2 regions of the Kitasatospora sp. NPDC001527 genome follow, and region 1 is predicted to be linked to the other one. Evidence: riboswitches for the same ligand, from Rfam matches in the RefSeq annotation. Region 1 holds a riboswitch; the other holds the start of a gene.
The links. A riboswitch is a leader RNA that binds a small molecule or an ion and turns the genes downstream of it on or off. The one in region 1 is predicted to bind cobalamin.
Positions count from the first base shown of each region.

Region 2: it holds a riboswitch for cobalamin, as region 1 does, so the genes downstream of both, ABT238_RS35825 (GHMP family kinase ATP-binding protein) here and ABT238_RS31245 (ribonucleoside-diphosphate reductase subunit alpha) in region 1, are expected to answer to the same signal.

Region 1 covers NZ_JBEPAM010000048.1:3,851-7,052, forward strand. The annotation lists gene ABT238_RS31245 (ribonucleoside-diphosphate reductase subunit alpha) at 1-1,773, opposite strand, end outside; cobalamin riboswitch at 1,957-2,085, opposite strand; gene ABT238_RS31250 (hypothetical protein) at 2,537-3,202, shown strand, end outside.
Region 2 covers NZ_JBEPAM010000070.1:5,447-8,648, reverse strand. The annotation lists gene ABT238_RS35830 (cysteine synthase family protein) at 1-730, opposite strand, end outside; gene ABT238_RS35825 (GHMP family kinase ATP-binding protein) at 727-1,698, opposite strand; cobalamin riboswitch at 1,832-2,071, opposite strand; gene ABT238_RS35820 (ferric reductase-like transmembrane domain-containing protein) at 2,294-3,202, shown strand, end outside.

The DNA.
Region 1 (3,202 bases):
GTCGGCCCACTCCGGCGCGGCCGTCGGGAAGTGGTCGATGTGCAGCTCGCCGCGGGCGGCGCGGGTCTCGCCGTAGGCCTCGTGGCGGCCCAGCTGCTCGGCCAGGTCGGCGGAGCGCTCGTAGGCGGTGAGCATGATGCGCTCGGCGATGAGCGTGGACAGCCGCGCGGCCTCGGCGGAGTCGAAGTCGATCCGCAGCTTGAAGAAGACGTCCTGCAGGCCCATCACGCCCAGGCCCACCGGCCGCCAGCGGGAGTTGGAGGCGCCGGCCTCGGGGGTCGGGTAGAAGTTGATGTCCACCACGCGGTCGAGGAAGGTGACGGCGGTGCGGACGGTGGCGTCCAGGCGCTCCCAGTCCAGCGCGTTCAGCAGGTCGTCGGCCGACGCGCCGTCGGCGACGTGGGCGCCGAGGTTGACCGAGCCGAGGTTGCAGACGGCGGTCTCGGAGTCGTCGGTGACCTCCAGGATCTCCGTGCAGAGGTTGGAGGAGTGCACCGTGCGGCCGGGCAGCGCGGTCTGGTTGGCGGCGCGGTTGGAGGCGTCCTTGAAGGTCATCCAGCCGTTGCCGGTCTGCGCCAGGGTGCGCATCATCCGGGCGTAGAGGGTCTGCGCGGGGATGGTGCGCACGGCCTTGCCGGCCAGCTCGGCCTTGAGGTAGGCCTCGTCGAACTCCTCGCCCCACAGGTCGACCAGCTCGGGGACGTCGGCGGGGGAGAACAGCGACCAGTCCGCGTTGGCGTTGACCCGGCGCATGAACTCGTCCGGGATCCAGTGCGCCAGGTTGAGGTTGTGGGTGCGGCGCGCCTCCTCGCCGGTGTTGTCGCGCAGCTCCAGGAACTCCTCGATGTCCGCGTGCCAGGTCTCCAGGTAGACGCAGGCCGCGCCCTTGCGGCGGCCGCCCTGGTTGACGGCGGCGACCGAGGAGTCGAGGGTGCGCAGGAACGGCACGATGCCGTTGGACTTACCGTTGGTGCCGCGGATCAGCGAGCCGCGCGAGCGGATCCGGGAGTAGGACAGGCCGATGCCGCCGGCGTGCTTGGACAGGCGGGCGATCTGCGCGTACCGGGAGTAGATCGAGTCCAGGTTGTCCAGCGGGGAGTCCAGCAGGTAGCAGCTGGACATCTGCGGGTGCCGGGTGCCGGAGTTGAAGAGGGTCGGCGAGGAGGTCAGGTACTCCAGCCGACTCATCAGGCGGTACAGCTCGGCGACCTCGGCGACCGACTGCTCGGTGTCGCCGACCGCCAGGCCGCAGGCGACGCGGAGCAGGAAGTACTGCGGGGTCTCGACGACCTTGCGGGTGATCGGGTGGCGCAGCAGGTACCGGGACTGCACGGTGCGCAGGCCGAAGTACTCGAAGCGGTCGTCGCCGGCCGGGTCGACCAGGGCGTCCAGGGCGGCGGTGTGCTTGGCGACGAAGGCGGCGGTGGTGTCACCGATCAGGCCCTCGGCGTGGCCGACCGCGATCGAGGTGGAGAACGAGACCACGCCCTGGCTCGCCGCCTCGTCCACGATCTCCAGCGCCAGCAGCCGGGCCGCGAGCTTCGAGTACTGCGGGTCCTCGGCGATCATCGAGGCGGCGGCGTCGACGGCCAGCCCGCGGAGCTCGGCGAAGTCCGAGCCGGCGTGGCGGCCGCGGAGCGCGGCGGCGGCGACATGGCCGGGGTCGACCTGGGGGAGGTCGGCGCTGCGGTCGGTCAGGAGGCGCAGGAGCGCACCGCCGGGGTCGGAGACCGTCGGGTCGGCGGGGGCGGAGCTGGAACCCTGGGCGGGCAGGGTGGCTGAGGCAGCGGTGGTCAAGGCGCTCTCTCCTGGCGGCGGTCGACGGCGGTGGCTCGGGGCCGGGCCGTTCGGGGCAGGGGAGACCGCCGCGCGGGCCCGGAGGCGCCGCGCGCGTGTCGTCCCCGGCCCGCCCGCGAGGCCCGGAAGGTGGTGCTGGTGCCATGGCCTCTGCGGGGAGGCGTCGGCACGCCGTCGGCAGGCACTCGGACTCGCGGCGCACCTGGGGAAGGCGGCCGCACACCGCTGCGGGGCAGTCCCGGAGTCACACCGGGTTCCCCTGCGTCGACAGCAGGAGTGAGCATACATCTAGTGGTGCTTGCTGGATGCGACACCACATGTAGTGCAGCGTGGCGTGTTGCTCCGATGACCAGTGGTACGGGGACGGGGCCTGCGGTGCCCGTGGCGGGCCGGGTTCTGAAACGGATTGGTCACCGGATCGATCCCTCGTCCGGTGCATGCCCTACGATCTCGGCACATGAGCGAGGGAACGGGCGCTGCGGGGGACTGGGCCGGTAGGGCCGTGCCGCCGGAGCAGGGTCAGCAGCCTGGCACGCCGGGGCAGGCGCCGCAGCCGGGGCAGCCGCCGGTGCCGCCGCCAGGCGGCTTCGGGCCGCCTGCGACGCCGTACGTCCAGCCCGGGGCGGGGGTGCCGCCGCAGGGCCAGCCTCCCGTGGCGCCGCACGTGCCGTCCGGCGCGGTGCCGTACCCGCAGCCGGGGCCCCAGCCGGGGCCGCAGCCCGGACCTCAGCCCGGTCCCGTGCAGCCCCAGCCGCAGCCAGGACCCCCGCAGCCCCAGGCGGCGGCCGGTGGGCCGGCCCAGTTCGCCCCGTGGCCGCAGCAGAGCGCCCAGCAGCAGGTGCCGAGGGAGCCGGACTGGAACGCGATGGCGGACCGGCACGCCTCCGAGTCGCGCCGCCGCAAGCGGCTGGGGATCGGCGCCGTGATCGCGGCTCTCGTCGTGGTCGGCGGCATCGTCGGGGCCGGGGTGTGGATCAACGGCCGCGACAAGGGCGGTGACGACCCCAAGCCGAACGCGAGCACGTCCACGGCCGGCAGCCCGTCCGTCACGGCCACGCCCACCGAGCAGGCGCTGGCGGTCATCTCCGACGCCGCCACCGACAAGCTGCCGGTCGACGCGGCGACGCTGTTCCCGGACCAGACCCGCACCATCGACGGCAAGGTGTGGACCCGTCAGGTGACCGGCGCGACCGCCCCCTGCTCCAAGGCGACCACCGGCGGCCTCGGCCTCGCGCTCGGCGACGACACCTGCCGGACGGTGGTCCGCGCGACCTACGTCAACGGCGAGAGCGCCGTCACCGTCGGCGTCGCGGTCTTCGACAACAAGGCCGGCGCGGACCGGGCGCTCGGCCGGCACGCGGGCCTGATCCAGGGTCTGTCCGGTACCGGGGTCGCGATGTTCTGC
Region 2 (3,202 bases), on a different contig from region 1:
TACCCGCCATGGCGTGGGTGAAGTCCAGCCAGTGGATGCCGTCGTAGAGGTGGTGGCGGACGTTGTCGAAGACGATGGACGAGCCGATCCCGGCGATGATCGCCTCCGGGTCGTGGTGCCCCTGGCTGCCGAAGGTGACGCTGCCGAAGGGCTGCACCCCGACCAGCCGCACCGACGGGTCGAGGGCGCGCAGCCGGGTCGCCACCCCGCCGGTCGAGGCGCCGGAGCCGACGCCGCCGACGACGGTCAGCGCGGCGCCGGGGAAGGCGGCCGCGATCCGGTCCGCGACCTCGTGGTAGCCGAGGTAGTGGACGTCGTCGTGGTACTGGCGCATCCAGTGCCAGTCCGGGTGCGCGGCGAGCAGCTCGCGCACCCGCCGCACCCGCAGCTCCTGGTCCAGCTTGAGGTCGCGGGACGGCACGACCTGCTCCACGGTGGCGCCGAGGATCTCCAACTGGGCGCGGGTGGTGGCGTCGACCGTGGTGGACGCGACGATGTGGCAGCGCATGCCGTGCCGGTGGCAGGCGAGCGCCAGCGCGTAGGCGTAGATGCCGCTGGAGCTGTCCACCAGGGTCTGCCCCGGGCGGACGGTGCCGCGTTCCAGCAGGTGGCGGACGGCGGCGAGCGCCGAGTAGATCTTCATCGACTCGAACCGGACCAGCACGAGGCCGTCGGTGAGCCGGACGAGATCGGGGACCTTCAGGGCGTCGGCGATGTGGGGGTGGATCACCCGTAGCCTCCTTGGGCGAAGGAACACTGGTGGCCGAGCGAGTGGAAGAACGCGGACAGGTCCGACTTGAGCGCGGCGTCGGGGCGTCCGGGGAGCAGGTAGCCGATCAGGCAGCCGGTGTGGGCGACGAAGATCCCGTCGGCGCCGAACTCCTCGCGGTGGGCGAGTAGCGCGTCGAACGTCGCCTTGGGGAGCACCTGTTGGGAGAGCGCGGCGCTCACCGTGGCCGTCCGCGCGACGGCGGCCGGGTCGCCCGCGGCGAAGCCCTTGAGCAGGTCGGCCAGGCAGCGCCGGTACTCCTCGCCGTGCCGCCGGTAGTGCCCGAGCAGCAGGTCGGTGACGGCGGCGGTGTCCACCGTGCCGGGCTCGGTGATGTACGCGGTGTGGAAGCCGATGCCGGTGCCCAGCCGCCGCACCACCCGGTGCCGGCCGCTCAGGTACAGGGCGAACTCGTCGAGGAAGACGCTGTCGGCCCGCTCGATCTCGCGCAGCACGGCGAGCACCACCCCGGTGTCGTACGGCAGCGCGAAGAGCCGGAACAGGCAGCGCAGCGTCGCCACGATGTCGGCGGTCGAACTCGCCATGCCCACACCGACGGTGAGGTCGGAGTGCACGCACCAGCGGCCCGGCGGCAGGGTCAGCCCGAAGCGTTCCAGGAACAGCCGGGCCGCCGTCGCGGCCTTCGCCCCGAGCGGCAGCGGGTCCGGCGGGTCCGTCCCCCGGGTGAAGTGCACCCAGGAGTGGCGGTCGACGGGGAACGACACCACCGCGATGTCAGGGCGGGAACGGGCGCGCAGCGGTCCCTGGTACAGCTCGCCCAGGGTGCCGTGGCAGACGCCGGAGACCGTGCCGCCCGGCGGCGGGGCGGGCCGGGCCCCTCCGGTGGGGGTCACCATCGCGCCGCCCGGGCCGCCTGCGGGGCGGGCCGGCCGTCGCCCGGTGCGGGCGGGCGGAACTCGCGCGGTCACGGACACGTCCTCCTCCTCGTTCCGAGCCCCGCGTCACGACCCGGAGGAGGAGGGCACGGCGCGTCGTCGCACGCCGCGCAGCCGTCCGTACCGCCGACCCAGTCCACGAGGTCACCGTGCACAGCCCGCACGTGGGGGTGCGGGCGCAGCGGCAGGTCTTCGGACTCGCGGGCCGGTGCGCCGGGGGGACCGGCGCACACCTACCGGCCGTCGCTTCCCAGGCCTTGGCGGAGCCGGGCCCAGTGCTGTTGACGGCTTTCGTTCCCACTCACCGCTGCGGGACAGTCCCGGATTCCCACCGGGTTCCCTCTTGCGTCGCGCCGCCGAAGTCCGGTCGGACAGGAGGCGCGAACCGGCTGCGGACATCAGCATACGAGGGCGCGCGCTCCGGTGGCAGGGCGCGCGCGGACGGTTGTCCGAATTGCGATCGGTCCGCGGGCCGGGGCGTCGGGGCGCTGCTGCGGAAGGGCCGTCGGCCCACGAGCCACTGTGGCCGGATAGGGGCTCGGCAAGCCGGAGCCCCTCCGCCACACTGGTTCGTCACACCGCCCGCCGCACACCGCCACCGGTGTCCCGCCGTTCGGGAAGGTCCACGATGCTGCCTGGGACGACGCCGGGGGACGACGGTTCGCACGCCCCGCCCGCCGCCGGGAGGCGGCCCGCCGGGCGCGGCGCCCTGCGGGCCGACCTGCGGGCCGCGCTGCCCGACGCGAGCGCGGCGGTCGGCGTCACCGCGGCGGTGTTCGTGCTGCTGTACGTCCGGATGGACGCGGGCACCTCGGCGACGGTGGCGGTCATGCCGTTCATGGACGACGCGGGCACGTACTGGATGTACCTGCTGAGCCAGGCGTTCGGCTGGTCGGGGCTGCTGTGGGCCTGGGGGACGGTGGTGCTCGGGCTGCTGCTGTCCGGTCCGCGGCCCGGCCGGCTGCCGGTCGCCCGGCAGACCCTGGAGCGCTGGCACCGCACGACGAGCCTGACCACGACGGCCCTGATGTTCGCGCACGCGCTGATGTTCGCGGCCGAACTCGTGCGCTACGAGGCCGAGTCGGCGTGGGGCGACCGGCTCTGGTCGGGGTTCGCCGACAGCTTCGTGCCCGGCTGGTACGACTCCGGCACCGGCCGGATCGCCATCCCGCTCGGGCAGGGCGCGCTCTACCTGGCCGTGCCGCTCGGCCTGTTGTTCTACGTGCGGCACCGGTTCGGGCCGAACACCTGGCGCCGGCTGCACCGCTTCGTGATCGTCGTCTACGTGCTGAGCGTCTGGCACACCCTGCTCTACGGGACCAACGTGTGGTTCGGCGAGTGGCCGCGCACCGTCGTGTGGCTGCTGCAAGTCCCGGTCGCCGTACTGCTGTTGGCCCGGCTGCTGCGGCCGGCCCGGCGGGCCGGGCGGCTGGGGGCGCCGGGGCGGGACGGGGCCCGGTCGCTGCCGGTCTGGGTGGTGCGGGCGCTCGGACGGGTGGCGGTGGCGGCCCTCGTGGTCGGCCTGATCGCGGTGGTG